DNA from 3 places in the Actinocorallia herbida genome. Region 3 is predicted to be linked to each of the others. Evidence: riboswitches for the same ligand, from Rfam matches in the RefSeq annotation. Region 3 holds a riboswitch; each other region holds the start of a gene.
What was found. Region 3 has a riboswitch for S-adenosylmethionine ahead of EDD29_RS11340 (helix-turn-helix domain-containing protein). Riboswitches for the same ligand answer to the same signal wherever they lie in the genome.
Positions count from the first base shown of each region.

Region 1 (5,655 bases), 6.9 Mb from region 3:
AGACCTATTTCGACATCGGTTACGGCGAGGCGCTCGAAGACCGCGGTCTGGAACACCTCCAGAACGCGCTGCGGGTCTCCTCACGCGTCGCCTGGCGGCTCCTCGCGGAGGAGGCCGAGCGGCACGGGAAATCGCGGGCGCTCATCGCGCGGCTCGCCGAGGCGAATTTCGCCTATCTCGACGCGCTCGCCTCGGCCGCCGCGCACGGGTACGCCAAGGCCACCGAGAAGGCCGCGGGCGAGCGGGAACGGCGGCGGGCCCGGCTGATCGGGCTGCTGCTCGCCGACCCGCCCGCGCCCGCGGAGGCCGTCGAGGAGCAGGCGGTGCGGACCGGATGGCCGCTGCCGCAGCTGCTGTCGGTCGTGCTGCTCGTGCCGCGCAAACAGGTCGCCGAGGGCCCGTCCGGGCTCCCGCCGCAGCTGTTGAGCGGCCACGACGAGGGCAGGCCGCTGCTCGTCGTGCCCGACCCGGACGGCCCCGGCCGGGCCGCCGACCTCGCCGCGACCCTCGCGGGCTGGACCGGCGCGATGGGCCCGGCGGTCCCGGTCGCCGAGGCCGCGACCTCGCTCCTGTGGGCGCGCCGCACCCTCGACCTCGTGCTCGCCGGGACCGTTTCCGGACAGCCGACGCGCCGCGCCGGGTTCGTCGCGAAGGCCGAGGACCACCTGCCCCGGCTGCTGCTGCGCGAAGGCGGCGGCCTCGTCTCCCGCATCGCCGCACGCCGCCTCGCGCCGCTGAGCCGGGCCGGGTCGAGGCAGGCGCCGAGACTCGCGGAGACGCTGCTGGAGTGCATGAAGAACGGCTTCAACGCCACGGAGGCGGCGGCCGTGCTGAAAGTCCATCCGCAGACCGTCAGGTACCGGCTGGCGCGGCTCCAGGAGCTGTTCGGCGCCGACCTGGAGGACCCGCGGACCCGGCTGGAGATGATGCTGCTGTTGCATGTCTGGATTGATGAGTTCCAAGGGGATAAGTCCTAGACTCCGCGCATGCGCACCGTCGTCGCCCCCCTCGTCCTGACGGTCCTTCTCCCGGCCGTCGCCATCGTCACCCCCGCCCACGCCGCCGGACCCCTCAAGGTCCGCTCCGCGAAGGCCACCGGCAGTCCCGTCATCACCGCGGACGGCAAGGCGAAGGTGCCGATCCGGGTCCGCGTCACCGGGACGCGGATCACCGACGTCGACGCGACGCTCCGGCTCCCCAATGGCAAGGGCTTCGCTCTCGTCAGTGATCTGAAGCGTGCCTCGGGGACCGCCGGAGACGGCATCTACAAGGGCACCGCCGTCCTCGACAAGGCCGACTGGGGAGGCAAGTACACCCTTGAGGTCGGCGCCACCGACGGCACTTCGGGGAACGCGTACTACGACTTCGTCATCCACCGGAAGGCCGGCGCCATCACCGTCAGGCGTGCGGCGAAGCTGTCTTCGACGTCCCCCGCCCGGGCCGTCAAGGGGGCGAAGGCGAAGGCGAAGGGGACGGTCAAGGGACTCACCCTCAAGGGCGGCTTCTCCGGGTTGAAGGGAGCGACCGTCCAGATCTGGTTCCGGCCCAAGGGCGGAAAGGCCGTCCGGTTGGGGACGGCCAAGACCAACGCCAAGGGCGCCTACACGTTCACGTTCAAGGCCTCGGCCGACGGCTCGGTGTCCGCGCGGTTCCCCGGTGGAACCCAGTGGCAGAAGCGCTCGACGGCATGGAAGGCCCTCGACGTCACGTGAGGCCGAGCCTAGGGCGGCCGGCCGCCTAGTTCGCGGCCGTCATCCTGCGGGCGTTCCCGGCGAGCGCGACGACGAGCAGGGTCGCGAAGAACATGCCGAGCACCACCATGGACGCGCCGACGGCCCACAGGCCGCTGTCGTCGTCGGACCAGTCGTAGACGACGGCGGCGAACATGCCCAGGGTCGGGCCGAACGCGGCGAGCGCGCCGAAGCGCACGGCGCCGCCGATCAGGAGCGCGGCGAGGACCACGACGAGCCCGGCGACCTGCCAGGCCTGGTACGGGCCGGACACCGAGCCGTCAGGCGCGGTGTCGTACCGCTGGTCCCAGCCGAGCCAGGCCGCCCAGTTGGCGGCGGCGGCGAGGGCGAGCAGGAGAAAGGGGGCGGCATTACGGGAGATCTGCTGCATGTCACCCAGTCTTGCCACTCCCGTCCGGCCCGCCCAGGGTGCGGATACTCAACTGCGGATGAGTACCGGGGCGACATAGGCTGGAGCGCATGTTGACGCTGATGGCCGTGCACGCCCACCCCGACGACGAGGTGATCGGCACCGGGGGAGTCTTCGCCCGCGCCGCCGCCCTCGGTATCCGGACCGTCCTGGTCACCTGCACGAACGGGGAGCAAGGCGACGGACCGGGCGGGGTCAAGCCCGGCGAGGAAGGCCACGACCCGGCCGGGGTCCGCGAGACCCGGCTGAAGGAACTCGCCCGCTCCGCCGAGATCCTCGGCATCGAACACGTCGAACTCCTCGGCTACGCGGACTCCGGCATGGTGGGCTGGGCGGCCAACACCGCCCCCGGCTCGTTCGCCGCCGCCGACCTCGACGCCGCCACCGACAAGCTCGTCGCCCTCATGGAGCACTATCGCCCGCAGGTCGTCGTCACCTACGACGCGAACGGCAACTACGGCCACCCCGACCACATCCAGGCACACCGCGTCGCCGTCGCCGCCGCCGAGCGCAGCGGCATCCCCGAGCGGCTGTACGCCACCGCCATGCCCCGCTCGGCCATGGCCGAGATGGGCCGGATGGCCCGCGAGCAGGAGTGGGGCCTGGACTGGCCCGAGCTGGAAGAGGGCGCCGAGCCGGAGTTCGGCACCCCCGACGAGCTCGTCACCACTGTGGTGGACGTCACCGAGTACTTCGAGCGCAAGGCCGAGGCCCTCCAGGCGCACGCCAGCCAGAGCGACGGCTCCTTCCTGTTCACCCTGCCCAAGGAGGCCCAGCTGATGTTCCTCGGCCACGAGGCCTTCTCCCGCATCCGCGGCGAGACCACCGCCGACACCGAGGACCTCTTCGCCGGCCTCACCTGAGGGGGGTTGCGGGAGGTCGGGGACGTCCTGCTATATTTCGGGCCAGGTCATGAGTGCCAGCGTCAAGCCCCGGCTTGCTGGCCGCCAACCCTCCTCCGCGGCGGGGTGGTCCGGGTGACGACCAGGCCCGACGCAAAGGCGCCGGGCAAGCGCGGATTCCCCGGACGGCGTTCCCGGAATCCATGAGGAGCCCGGGAGGCCCCCATGACCGTTCTCACGTCACTTCCCGCCGTCGTCGGCCTTGACGCCCCCGTCCCCGTCCGCGACGGGTTCACCGGCTACGCCAACTTCGACTACGCCGCCTCCGCGCCCTGTCTCCAGGCGGTGGCCGACGCCGTGGCGCAGGCCCTGCCCTACTACAGCAGCGTCCACCGGGGCGCGGGCTACGCCTCCCAGGTGACGACCCGCGCCTACGAGGACGCCCGCGAGACCGTCCGGGAGTTCCTCGGTGGGCCGCAGTCGGTGATCTTCACCCGCAACACCACCGACGCGTTCAACCTCCTCGCCCGCGCCGTGCCGCAGGGCACGTCGGTCGTGGTGTTCACCTCCGAGCACCACGCCACCCAGCTGCCGTGGCGCCGCGCCGTCCGGCTGCCGATCCCCGCGAGCCCGGCCGAGGCGCTCACCGCCGCCGAGAACGCGCTGCGCGCCTGCCCGGAGGGGCCGCGCCTGCTCGTCGTCACCGCCGCGTCGAACGTCACCGGGGAGCTGTGGCCGATCCGCGAGCTCGCCGACGTCGCCCACCGCTGCGGCGCCCGCATCGCGATCGACGCCGCCCAGCTCGCCCCGCACCGTCCGTTCGACGCCGCCCCGTACGACTACGTGGCCCTGTCCGGCCACAAGCTGTACGCGCCGTTCGGCGCAGGCGTCCTCGCGGGCCGCGCCGACTGGCTGCGCGCCGCCGACCCGTACCTGCGCGGCGGCGGCGCCACCCGCAGTGTCACCGCCGAAGGCGCCGTCGCCTGGGCCGCCGACCCCGAGCAGCGGCACGAGGCGGGCACCCCCAACGTGCTCGGCGCGATCGCCATCGCCGCGGCCTGCCGCGCCCTCACCGACTGGCACGGCATCGTCGCCGAGGAGGAGCGCCTGCTCGCCCGGCTCCGCGACGGCCTCGCCGCTCTGCCCGGCGTCCGCGAACTCTCCCTCTGGGGCCCCGGCCACCCCCGCGTGGGCATCGTCTCCTTCACCGTCGACGGCCACAGCGCCCGCTCCGTCGCCGAATACCTCTCCGACGTCCACGGCATCGGCGTCCGCGACGGCAAGTTCTGCGCCCACCCCCTCGTCGCCACCCTCACCTCCTCCCCCGAGACCACCGCCCTCCGCGCCAGCCTCGGCCTGGGCACCACCGACGAGCACGTGGACCGCCTCCTCACCGCGCTCTCGACCCTCCCCGCCTGACCGCTTCCCGCCTGGCCCCCTCGCCGTCCGCCCCCACCCCTCTCGCCGTCCGACCTCACGCTCCTCGCCGTCCGACCCCGTGGCCCGTCCCGCGCCTGGTCGGCTCGGCGGGTCTCGGTTCGTTGGGGGAGCAGGTCGTGTCGGGGTTGTCGGGCGGACTGCGGACGGTCACGATGGTGGGGCCGATGGGGGTGGGAGTTGCTGGGGCGGATCAGTGTGGAATGGGCGGAAGAGCCCTATCCGGTACTCGGAGACCGGGAAGGGCTGCCCGCCGGGATGCTCATGGAGGAGCTCGCGGGCCTCTGGGACCTGCTGGCCGACAGCCTCACCCGGATGGGGCCCGGCTGCCTGTGGCCGGGGGCGCTGCGCTGGCACGCGACCTACGGGTGGCAGGTGCTCGAAGTGCCCCCGCTCGGCTCCGGCGAACCGCCTCTGCCGGACACTCCGGGCGCGCGGGCGCGCGACGTCTGGGCGATCGTCCACGGCCTCGTGCGGGTCGCGGCGGGCCGGCCGCCCCGTGACCTCGGCGACGTGTTCGCCCTGCTCGACCTGCACGCCGGGGAGTTCCCGCACGGGCTCGACGCGATCGTCCGCGCCCTGCTCGTCGGCGCCGACCCGCGCGCGGTCCTCGCCGCGGTCCGGACCGAAGGCGAAGACGGCGAGGTGCGCGTGCGCCCCGCGGCCGAGACTGCGGTCGGCTCGCGCAAGGCCAAGGGCGACCCCGAGATGGACAACGAGGACGCCTTCGCCGTCGTCCGCGACATCCACGGCGCGGTCCTCCTCGTCGTCTGCGACGGCGTCACCGGCGAAGGCGACGGTTCGGGCGCGCGGGCGGCCCGGGCCGCGGTCGAGGCGGTCCGCGCCTACTTCTGCCGGGACGACCACCAGGGCCTCACCGCGGGCGTCGCGGTCGCCGACACCGCGGTGAACGCGCTGACGAAGGGCGCCTCCACCTTCCTGGGCGCCTCCGTGGCCCCCTCGGGAGAAGTGGACCTCGCCCTCGTCGGCGACAGTCCCGCCTGGCTGGTCCGGAGGCTCCCCGACGGCGCGCGGATCGCCTTCCGGCTCACCCCCGACCAGACCGTCCTCGCCGAGGAGATCCGTACCGACCCGGCCGCCCAGTGGGGCGGATCGCTGCTGACAAGGCACCTCGGCGGCTACGCCGACGAACCTTTCACCACGTCGGTGCAGACCGTCCCCGGTGACCTCCTCGTCCTGCTCAGCGACGGCGCCG
Region 1 covers NZ_RJKE01000001.1:9,297,770-9,303,424, forward strand. Annotated here, with positions in the region: gene EDD29_RS42420 (PucR family transcriptional regulator) at 1-977, shown strand, start outside; gene EDD29_RS42425 (hypothetical protein) at 987-1,712, shown strand; gene EDD29_RS42430 (hypothetical protein) at 1,738-2,121, opposite strand; gene EDD29_RS42435 (PIG-L family deacetylase) at 2,211-3,023, shown strand; SAM riboswitch class IV at 3,069-3,181, shown strand; gene EDD29_RS42440 (aminotransferase class V-fold PLP-dependent enzyme) at 3,228-4,421, shown strand; gene EDD29_RS42445 (PP2C family protein-serine/threonine phosphatase) at 4,638-5,655, shown strand, end outside.
Region 1: another riboswitch for S-adenosylmethionine. It lies ahead of EDD29_RS42440 (aminotransferase class V-fold PLP-dependent enzyme); the one in region 3 lies ahead of EDD29_RS11340 (helix-turn-helix domain-containing protein).

Region 2 (5,655 bases), 6.2 Mb from region 3:
TTGCGAACGGCGTCCTCGATGCGGTGCTTGCGCTCCTTGAGCTCCACCTCGGTGGCGGCGCCGGCCTTGATGACCGCGACACCGCCCGCGAGCTTGGCCAGGCGCTCCTGGAGCTTCTCGCGGTCGTAGTCGGAGTCGGTGTTGTCGATCTCCAGGCGGATCTGGTTGACCCGGCCCTGGATCTCGGTCGCGTCGCCCGCGCCCTCGACGATGGTGGTCTCGTCCTTGGTGATGACGACCTTGCGGGCGCGGCCCAGCTGGTCGAGGGTCACCGAGTCGAGCTTGAGGCCGACCTCTTCGGTGATGACCTGGCCGCCGGTCAGCACGGCGATGTCGCCGAGCATGGCCTTGCGGCGGTCACCGAAGCCCGGCGCCTTGACGGCGACGGACTTGAAGATGCCGCGGATCTTGTTGACGACCAGCGTGGCCAGGGCCTCGCCGTCGACGTCCTCGGCGATGATCAGCAGCGGCTTGCCGGCCTGCATGACCTGCTCGAGCACCGGCAGCAGGTCCTTGTTGGAGGAGGCCTTGCCGCCGACGATGAGGATGTACGGGTCGTCGAGCGACGCCTCCATCCGCTCGGGGTCGGTCACGAAGTAGGGCGAGATGTAGCCCTTGTCGAAGCGCATGCCCTCGGTGAGCTCGAGCTCCAGCCCGAAGGCGTTGCTCTCCTCGACCGTGATGACGCCTTCCTTGCCGACCTTGTCCATCGCCTCGGCGATGAGCGTGCCGATCTCGGTGTCGGCGGCGGAGATGGAGGCGGTGGAGGCGATCTGCTCCTTCGTCTCGATCTCCTTGGACAGCTGGGAGAGCTGCTCGGAGACGGCGGCGACGGCGGCCTCGATGCCCTTCTTCAGGGACATCGGGTTCGCGCCGGCGGCGACGTTGCGCAGACCCTCGCGCACGAGCGCCTGGGCCAGGACGGTGGCGGTGGTGGTGCCGTCACCCGCGACGTCGTCGGTCTTCTTGGCGACCTCCTTGACGAGCTCGGCCCCGATCTTCTCCCACGGGTCTTCGAGCTCGATCTCCTTGGCGATGGAGACACCGTCGTTGGTGATCGTGGGGGCGCCCCACTTCTTCTCCAGCACGACGTTGCGGCCCTTCGGGCCAAGCGTCACCTTGACGGCGTCTGCGAGCTGGTTCATGCCACGCTCGAGACCGCGCCGGGCCTCCTCGTCGAACGCGATCATCTTGGCAGCCATCGGCTCCAGATCCTCCTCAGTAGTGGATGCGGAACATGGCGGATCGGGTGGATGCCCGCGACGGACGACCTCACCCTGCGGACGGCCCCATGCGTGCCACCCGAGAGCCAGACCTCATCGTCCCGACCCTGAAGCTTGTGGTTGTCACTCTCACCCAGAGAGTGCCAGAACACTGTTTAGCACTCTACCCTGGAGAGTGCAAGCCGCATCCACCCTGACCAGCGGTCTAACAGAAAGACCCGCGCGCCCCGGGGAGGGGCGGCGGGTCCGTGCGTGCGGTCCGGATCGGAGGGATCAGAGGGATCGGACGAGGTCGGCCTGCGGCCCCCGGTCGGATTGGGTGATCTCGAACTCGACCCGCTGTCCCTGCTCGAGGGTGCGGTAGCCGTCCATCTGGATGGAGCTGTGGTGGACGAACACGTCACGGCCGCCGTCGACGGCGATGAATCCGTATCCCTTGTCCGCGTTGAACCACTTCACGGTGCCCTGCGCCATGCTTGAACCCTGACTCGAGCCGCGGCCCCCCTGGACCGCGGAACGGCCGGGGAATCCACCTCGGACTCCCCGATCCCCATTCGAGACCCCCCGGATATCCGGGCGTGATGGAGATGGCAACGGAACATACCTGGCTGTATCAGACAGAGGGAATGTCCCGGCCGGGTGTGGCCACCATTATCGAACCGCCCCAGAACATGAAAGGGCTTTCCCATTCTGACGGGAAAGCCCTTTCTGTAAAGTCGCTGTGTCGGGCGCTCGCGGCTAGCAGCCTCCGGCGACGGCCGGGATGATCGACACCTGGACGCCCGCGGGGGTCGCGGTGTCCAGGCCCTGCTCGAACCTGACGTCCTCGTCGCCGACGTAGACGTTGACGAAACGGCGCAGTTTGCCGGTGTCGTCCAGCACACGCGCGGCGATGCCCGTGTAGTTCGCCTCGAGGTCGGCGATGACCTCGCGGAGGGTCTCCCCGGTCGCCTTGACCTCGGCCTCGCCGCCCGTGTAGGTGCGGAGGATCGTGGGAATGCGGACGGAAACACTCATATCTAGATTCAGACCAATCCGGTAGCGCGGAACGCCTCGATCGAGGGCGCGATGTTGGCGGACGGCTTGGCGACCGGGGCCACCGCGTCCAGGGTCTTCAGGCCTTCGCCCGAGTTGATGATGACCGTCTCCAGCGACGGGTCGAGCTGCCCGCTGTCGATGAGCTTCTTCAGCACGCCGACGGTCACGCCGCCCGCGGTCTCGGCGAAGATGCCCTCGGTCCTGGCCAGCAGCCGGATCGCGTCGACGACCTCGGTGTCGGTGACGTCCTCGATCGCGCCACCGGTGCGGCGGACCGCGTCGAGGACGTAGGGGCCGTCGGCCGGGTTGCCGATCGCCAGGGACTTGGCGATGGTGTTCGGCTTGACCGGGCGGATGACGTCCTGGCCCGCCTTGTACGCGGCGGACACCGGGCTGCACCCCTCGGCCTGGGCGCCGTAGACCTTGTAGGGCCGGTCCTCGACGAGGCCGAGCTTGATCAGCTCCTGGAAGGCCTTGTCGATCTTCGTCAGCTGGGAGCCGGACGCGATCGGGACGACGATCTGGTCGGGCAGCCGCCAGCCGAGCTGCTCGGCGATCTCGTAGCCGAGGGTCTTGGAGCCCTCGGCGTAGTACGGCCGGACGTTGACGTTGACGAACGCCCAGTCTTCCTGCTCGCCGGCCAGTTCCGAGGCCAGACGGTTGACGTCGTCGTAGTTGCCGTCCACGGTCACGAACGTGCCGTCGTACACGGCGGTGGTGATGATCTTCTGCTGCTCCAGGTCCGACGGCACGAAGACCGCGCTGCGGATGCCCGCGCGGGCCGCCGCGGCGGCGACGGCGTTGGCCAGGTTGCCGGTGGACGGGCAGGCCAGCACCTTGAAGCCGAGTTCGCGGGCGGCGGCCAGGGCCACGCCGACCACGCGGTCCTTGAAGGAGTGGGTGGGGTTGCCGCTGTCGTCCTTGACCCACAGCGCGCTCAGGCCGAGCGCGGAAGCGAGCTGGTCGGCCTTCACCAGACGGGTGAAGCCGGGCTCGAGGTTGGGGATCTCGGCGACGTTCGGGGGGACCGGCAGCAGGTCCTTGTAACGCCAGATGTTGTGGGGTCCCGCTTCGATGGACTCCCGCGTCACGCCCTTGACGTCGTAGGAGACCTCGAGCGGGCCGAAACACTCGGCACAGGCGTAGTACGGGCCGAGTTCGACGGAGTTGCCGCATTCGCGGCAGGTGAGCGCGGTGGCGTTACCCAGGTTGGGCATGATGTGCGAGGCCTCTCCCTCATCTTTACCTGCGCCGATCTGGTCGCAGGCCGGAGTTGGCACCTGTTCCGGGAGCGCGCGCAAGGTCAGCGCGGATCGCCGGAAGGGTTGCCGGGGCTTCGCAGGGCCGGTCCCTCCACCCCTCTGGATGAGCGCCCGTCAGAAAACGACGGGCGTGTATGAAGTTGTGTCCCGACTTTACCTCAGGTGTCCGATCGGCCGCACGGCCGGGGCGGCCACCTGGTTGGACCGTGCCCGAGTGTGAGTTGCGCCACTGCCGGGCAGGTCAGGGCCGACCTTGACCGGGGCCGCCCCGATGTGCCGTGCGACACTTCGTGCATGCAGGTACTCGTCGCCAGCAACCGCGGTCCCGTCTCCTTCGGCCGCGCCGAGGACGGCACCCTGACCATGCGCCGGGGAGGGGGCGGCCTCGTCTCCGGGCTCGCCTCGGTCGCCGCCGGAACCGATCTCCTCTGGGTGTGCGCGGCGCTCTCGGACGCCGACCGCACGGCGGCCCGGCAGGACCCCGAAGGACGCCTCGACAAGGCGGGCCACGACACGGGGGCGGTGAGGATGCTCGACATCCCCGAGCAGACCTTCCACCGGGCCTACAACTCCATCGCCAACTCCACCCTGTGGTTCGTCCACCACCTTCTCTACGCGACCCCGACCGCCCCGCACTTCGACGCCACCTTCCGGCGCGACTGGCAGGCCTACTCCGCCTACAACGCCGCCTTCGCCGGGGCGCTGGGGCAGGACGCGGAGCCGGGCGCGAAGGTCGTCGTGCAGGACTACCACCTGTCTCTGGTGCCGGGGATGCTCCGCGAGGCCCGGCCCGACCTTCGGATCGCGCACTTCTCGCACACCCCCTGGGCGCCGCCCGCCTACTTCCGGCTGCTGCCGGACGACATCGGCATCGCCATCCTGGAGGGCATGCTCGGCGCCGACCATCTCGGCTTCCTGTGCGAGCGCTGGGCCGAGGCGTTCCTCGCCTGCTGCGACGAGATCCTCGGCGCGCGGATCGACCCCGTCGCCGGCACCGTGACGTACCGGGGGCGGACGACCCGCGTCGGCGTCCACGCCCTGGGCGTGGACGGTCCCGAGCTGCGCGAGCGGGCCGGGCAGGCCGACGTGGCCGAGCGGATCGCGGGCCTGCGCGAACAGGTCGGCGACCGGCAGCTCATCCTGCGGATCGACCGCACCGAGCTGTCGAAGAACATCGTCAGGGGCCTCGCCGCCTACTGGGAGCTGCTCCTCAACCATCCCGAGTGGCGCGGCCGGGTCGTCCACCTGGCGTTCGCCTACCCGTCGCGGACGGATCTGCCGGAGTACCGCGCCTACACCGCGGCGGTCGAGCGGCTGGCCGCCGAGATCAACGACGAGTTCGGCACCGAAGACTGGACCCCGCTGATCCTCCAGGTGAAGGACGACTACGCAAGGTCGCTGGCGGCCTACCAGCTCGCCGACGTGCTCGTGGTGAACCCGATCCGCGACGGCATGAACCTCGTCGCCAAGGAGGGTCCCGTCCTATCGGAGAAGGGCTGCGCGCTGGTCCTGTCCCGCGAGGCCGGCGCCGCGGCGGAGCTCTCCGACGACGCGCTGGTGGTCAACCCGTTCGACGTCTCGCAGACCGCCGAGACCCTCAACCAGGCCCTCCTGCTGAGCGGCGACGACCGCCGCAACCGCACCAAGCGCCTCGCCGACGCCGCGACCGCCCTGCCTCCCGGCCGCTGGTTCGCGGAACAGCTCGCCGCCCTGGACTGAAGAAAGAACGCCTAGGGGCCGCCCGCGTACGGGCGGCCCCTAGGCGTCTGCCGGCCTTGTCAGGAGTAAGACTCGCCCAGGGTGGCGCGGACCTGCTTGCGGGCCTCGTGGATACGGGACTTCACGGTGCCGAGGGGCAGGTTGAGCTGCGCCGCGATCTCGCTGTACTCCAACTGGGAGACGTCCCGCAGCACCAGGGCCTGGATGAGGTCGGGCTTCTTGGCCTCCAGCTCCTCCATCGCCTCCAGGATGTCCACCCGGGATCCGGCGATGACGCTGGTGCGCCGCGGGTCCGGCCGCTGTGACGGAAGCTCGCCCGCCTGCTCGACCGAGCGGCGCTTGAGCGACCGGTAGGTCGACCTGGCGGAGTTGGCCACGACCACATGCAGCCAGGTGGAGAACCGCGAGCGGCC
Region 2 covers NZ_RJKE01000001.1:8,617,976-8,623,630, forward strand. Annotated here, with positions in the region: gene groL (chaperonin GroEL) at 1-1,202, opposite strand, end outside; gene EDD29_RS39050 (cold-shock protein) at 1,497-1,697, opposite strand; gene EDD29_RS39055 (MoaD/ThiS family protein) at 1,962-2,240, opposite strand; gene thrC (threonine synthase) at 2,249-3,478, opposite strand; SAM riboswitch class I at 3,495-3,633, opposite strand; gene EDD29_RS39065 (alpha,alpha-trehalose-phosphate synthase (UDP-forming)) at 3,818-5,242, shown strand; gene EDD29_RS39070 (RNA polymerase sigma factor) at 5,302-5,655, opposite strand, start outside.
Region 2: another riboswitch for S-adenosylmethionine. It lies ahead of thrC (threonine synthase); the one in region 3 lies ahead of EDD29_RS11340 (helix-turn-helix domain-containing protein).

Region 3 (5,655 bases):
CGACCGGACCGCCACCCGGTTCACGGGCGCGCCGGAGACGGTCGTCGAACGGCTGCGGACGCTCCAGCGCGTCACCGGCGCCGATGAACTCCTCGTCACCACCATCGTTCACGACCACGCCGCCCGCGTCCGCTCCTTCGAGCTGCTCGCGCGCGCCTGGCACGGCACCGGAGGAACCCCATGACCTATGCCCCGCCCGTCGACGTCGCCGCGCACGGCCCCTACGGCCCCGAGAGGGTCGAGTACTCGGCGGCGGCCGGACGTCCCGTCTACCCCTTCCAGGGCCGCCTCGGCACGCCCGCCCACCCGGCGGCCGCCGGGCGCTACCACCTGTACGTCGCCTGGGTGTGCCCGTACGCGCAGCGCGTCGCGATCGTGCGTGAGCTGCTCGGTCTCCAGGACGTCGTCGGGCTGTCTTACGTGGACGACGAGAGGGACGCGCTGGGCTGGGCGTTCCGGGAACGGCGCGGGGACGACCCCGTCAACGGGTTCCGGTACCTGAGCGAAGCCTACGAGGCCACCGAACCGGGTTACCCCGGGCACCTCTCCGTGCCCGTCCTCTGGGACACCCGTTCGCGCCGCATCGTGAGCAACCACTACCCGGACATCACCTTGGACCTCGCCACGCAGTTCACCCCTTGGGCGGACCCTTCCGTGCAGCTGTACCCCGCGCACCTGCGCGCGCGCATCGACGTCCTCAACGACGAGATCTTCACCGACGTGAACGACGGGGTGCAGAAGGCCCGTGCGGCGGACCCCGAGACGGCCTCCGCCGCACGGGCTCGCTTGTCCGCGGCGTTCTCCCGCTACGACGAGGTCCTCGCACGCTCCCCGTACCTGCTCGGCGACTCCCTCACCGAAGCCGACGTGCGGCTCTGGGTGACGCTCGTCCGCTACGACTCCGTCTCCAACGCGCACGGTGAGATCTCGCCGGATTCCCTCGCGGCCTACCCCTCCCTGGCCTCCTACACGGCCCGTCTCCTAGCGCTCCCCGCCTTCGCGGCGACGACGGACCCGTCCCTCATGCCCCTCGCCGGCTGACCCCGTTCCCGCAGGTCACCCGCATTGACTCCACTCGGTGGCGGCACGTAGCGTCTTATGTGCTCTACGTAGCCACCGGAAGGGACTCGATGCGCATCCGACCCGTCCTGACCACGGCCGCCGCCCTCGCGGCCCTCACCACCGCCCCCGCCTCCGCCACCCCGCAGCCCCCCGCCCCGTCCGTGGTCGTCGCCATCACCTTCTGCCAGGAACCCGACTACAAGACCTGCGACCGCTACGGCGTCGACACCGGCACCGCCTACCAGGTCCCCGCCCCCTACACCAGCAAGCTCGCCTCCGCCCGCACCGAACCCGCCGGCACCACCTGCACCCTCTACAAGTACGAGAACGCCATGGGCCGCCTCGCCGAGATCACCCCCTCGGGCACCTCGACCCTGGAGGTCAAGCCCACCTCCTTCCGCTGCACCGCCCCCTGACCCCCGCCGCCGAGGGTTCTCACGAACCCTCGCGCGGCGAACAGGTTTCCGCGCACCGCTCTCTCCGGCAGCGCCTCGCCCACTCGGCCGCCCGCGCCCGGGCGGCCTCTCGGCGGACGGCGCCGGATCCGCTCGGGACCGGCCGGCACGCGGCACCGCCAACACCCGCTTGAGGAGCGCAGGGCCGCCTCGGGCGGGTGTTCGCGTACACCTCGAGACGCCGGAAGGGCGATCGGGGTCCGGCCTGGGTCGGTGGATCGTGACCAAATTCATGTATTTCCTACTTAATTAGTCTGTATTATGTGGGTGTCGGCAAGGAGTGCCAGCGTCAAGCCCCGGCTCGCTGGCCGGCAACCCTCACTGATGCGGGGTGCCCCGGGTGAAGGCCAGGTGGCGTTCGCGTCACAAGCAACGGTGAGGACGAATCGTGGGCGTGGTGAGTGCGGTCGTGGAGACGGCCGTGGACAAGGTCGGCGAAGAGACGGTGCGGGACCTCGTCTGGGCGGGGCGGCCGGACGAGGCGGAGAAGGCGCTGGCGCGCCTGGCGGACGGCGGCCGTGACCCGGACGGCAGAGTCAGGGACTGGGCGTCGGTATGGTACCCGGAGAGGATCGGGCCGCCGGTGGCACGGTCCGAACCGGGCCGGGCGACCGGATTCGATGTGCTGCGCGACCTGCTGGCGACCCGTGCGGCGGGCCCGGCGGTGCGCGAGGCCGAGGCGGTGCTCGGCAGCTGCCCGATGAGCACCGACGCGTTGACGTCCTTGGGCGGGGCGCTCGCCGCGCTGGTCTACGCCGACCGGGCGGACCTCGCGGCGCGCTGGTGCCGTCCGCTGCTGGAGCAGACCACCGCGCACTGCGACCCGGTGTGGCTCGGGCTGTTCGCGGCGATCCGCGGCGAGACCGCGCTCCGGCTGGGCGACGCCGCCGAGGCGGCGGCGTGCGTCCGGACCGCGCTGCTGCACATTCCGTGGGGCGACTGGGGCGTCGCGATCGGCATCCCGTTCGCCACGATGATCGCCGCCAAGACGACCCTGGGCATGACGGAGGACGTCATCAGATATCTCGCGGTGCCCGTTCCCGAGGCGATGTGGGAAACACCCGCGGGGCTGCATTATCTCGCGGCGCGCGGCCAATTCCACGCGGCGTCGGGAAATGCGGCGGACGCGCGCGCCGACCATCTGGAATGCGGCCGGAGAATGCGGCGGTGGGGCATCGACCTGCCGGGTCTCGCGGCCTGGCGGATCGGCGCGGGGCACGCCGCGCTCGCGCTCGGCGAGCGTGCCGAGGCGGCGTCCCTCGCCCGGGAGCAGCTCGCGCTCGTCGGCGCCGCGCCCACCCGGACGCGCGGCGCCGCACTGCGCCTGCTCGCCCTCGCGGGCGCCCCTGAGCAGCGGCAGATCCTGCTGGAGCAGGCGCACGACGTGCTCCACGAGGCGGGTGACCTACGGGAGGCGGAACGTGCCAAGGCCGATCTGCGACCCGCCGAGCCGGCCAGGACGGTGCTCAGCGAGGCCGAGGCCAAGGTCGCCGAACTCGCCGCCCGCGGGCTGTCGAACCGGCAGATCTCGACCCGGCTGTACATCACGGTGAGCACCGTGGAACAGCATCTGACCCGCATTTACCGCAAGCTCGGCGTGCGCCGCAGGAGCCAACTCGCCGCATTCCTGTGACCCCTTGGCGATAGGGGGCGCTAGGGGTTCGCGGATCTGGTGGCGGTATCCCCCGGTGGACAGAATCGATCAAGTAAGAGATCGGTCTTCCCCGGGGGGACAGCATGGCAGCAGCCTTTCCCATAGCCGTCGTCGGACTTTCGTGCCGACTGCCCGGGGCACCCGATCCGGCCGCCTTCTGGCGGCTGCTCGCGGCGGGCACCGACGCGGTGTCGGCGCGGTCGGGCGTCCCCGGCGGATACCTGGAGGGCACCGACCTGTTCGACCCCGCCTTCTTCGGGATCTCCCCGCGCGAGGCGGTCGCCGCGGACCCGCAGCAGCGGCTCCTCCTCGAGCTCGCTTGGGAGGCGCTCGAGGAGGCCCGCGTCCCGCCCGGCACGCTCGCCGGGCGGGCCGTCGGCGTCTTCGCCGCCGCGACGCACGGCGACTACGCCGCGGTGGTCCAGCGCGCCGGCGAAGCCGCCGTCACCCGGCACACCCTTCCCGGGCTGAACCGGGCGCTGCTGGCCAACCGGATCTCGCACGCCCTCGGGCTGCGCGGGCCGAGCCTGACCGTCGACGCCGCGCAGGCGTCCGGGCTCGTCGCGGTGCAGCTGGCGGTGGAGAGCCTGCGCCGGGGAGAGACGGAGGTCGCGCTGGCGGGCGGTGTCAACCTGATCCTCGCGCCCGACTCCGACCTCTCCTCCGCCCGGTTCGGCGGACTGTCGCCCGACGGCAGGTGCAAGGTGTTCGACGCGCGCGCCAACGGCTACGTGCGCGGCGAGGGCGGCGGGGTCGTGGTGCTGAAGCGCCTCGCCGACGCGGTGGCCGACGGCGATCGCGTCCACGCGGTGATCCTCGGCGCGGCGGCGGGCAACGACGGCGCGACCGACGGGCTGACCGTGCCGAGCGCCGCCGCCCAGGAGGACGTGGTGCGCCGCGCCCTCGCCGACGCGGGCCTGTCCCGGGACGACGTCCAGTATGTGGAGCTGCACGGGACCGGGACCCCGGTCGGCGACCCGATCGAGGCCGCCGCGCTCGGCGCGGCCCTGGGCGCCGGACGGAAGGCGCCGCTGCGGGTCGGGTCGGTGAAGACGAACATCGGCCACCTGGAGGGCGCCGCGGGCATCGCCGGACTGCTCAAGGTGGTGCTCGGCCTTAGGCACGGGACGATTCCGGCCACCCTTCACCATGTCTCGCCGAACCCCGCGATTCCACTCGACGCGCTGGGGCTCGAGGTGCAGACCGAGACCGGCCCCTGGCCGGAGACCGCCGACGCCGACGCCGACGCGGCGCACCGGGTCGCCGGGGTCAGCTCGTTCGGCATGGGCGGGACCAACTGCCATCTGGTGCTGGCCGGGCCGCCCGTGTCCGCCGCCTCCTCGGCGGACACGGGCGCCCCGGTCGTCTCGTGGCTGGTGACGGGCAAGGACGCGGCGGGCCTCGCCGCGCACGCCGCCCGGCTGGCCGGCGCGGTCGGGGAGCTGCCCGCCGCGACCGTCGGCAGGTCGCTCGCCGAGACCCGGGCGCACCTTCCGCACCGGGCCGTCATCGCGGGCGACCGGGCCGAGCTGCGCGCCGGGCTGCGCGCGCTCGCCGAGGGCGGCCAGGCCGCCCAGGTCGTGCGCGGCACCGCCCGTGACCGGGGCAGGACCGTCTTCGTCTTCCCCGGGCAGGGTGCGCAGTGGACCGGCATGGGCCTCGCGCTCGCCGAGGAGTCGCCCGCCTTCGCGGACGCGCTCGACGCGGCGGGCGCGGCGCTCGCCCCGCACACCGACTGGGACCTGCGCGCGGCGCTCGCCGACCCGGCCGCGCTGGAGCGGGTCGACGTGGTGCAGCCCGCGCTGTTCGCGGTGATGGTCGCGCTCGCCGCGCTGTGGCGGGCGCACGGGATCGAGCCGGACGCGGTCGTCGGGCACTCGCAGGGCGAGATCGCCGCCGCGCACGTCGCGGGCGCGCTGTCCCTGGCGGACGCGGCCAAGGTCGTGGCGCTGCGCAGCCGGGCCCTCGCGGAGATCTCCGGGACGGGCGGGATGGCCGCCGTCGAACTCCCCGCGGACCGCCTGGCACCGCTCCTCGGCGACGCCCTGGACGTCGCCGTCGTGAACGGCCCTACCGCCACGGTGGTCGCCGGAGAAGTGACCGCCCTGGAGCGCCTCCTGGAGGGCCTGCGCGCGGACGGCGTCAGAGTGCGGCGCCTGCCTGTGGACTACGCCTCCCACTCGGCCCTCGTCGAGCCGGTGCGCGACCGTCTCATCACCGAGCTCTCGGGGATCGAGGCGCACCCGTCCGAGGCGCTGTTCTATTCGACGCTGACGGGCGGGCTCTTCGACACCGCAGGGCTGGACGCCGCCTACTGGTACCGGAACCTCCGCGAGACCGTCGTGTTCGAGCGTACGGTGAGGGCCGCGGTGTCGGACGGGCACGGCCTGTTCGTCGAGGCGAGCCCGCACCCTCTGCTGACCGCGGCGACCGGGGACATCCTCGGGCCGACGGGCGGCCTGGCGTTCGGCACCCTGCACCGCG
Region 3 covers NZ_RJKE01000001.1:2,413,714-2,419,368, forward strand. Annotated here, with positions in the region: gene EDD29_RS11325 (MsnO8 family LLM class oxidoreductase) at 1-184, shown strand, start outside; gene EDD29_RS11330 (glutathione S-transferase C-terminal domain-containing protein) at 181-1,041, shown strand; gene EDD29_RS11335 (hypothetical protein) at 1,131-1,478, shown strand; SAM riboswitch class IV at 1,790-1,895, shown strand; gene EDD29_RS11340 (helix-turn-helix domain-containing protein) at 1,906-3,150, shown strand; gene EDD29_RS11345 (type I polyketide synthase) at 3,255-5,655, shown strand, end outside.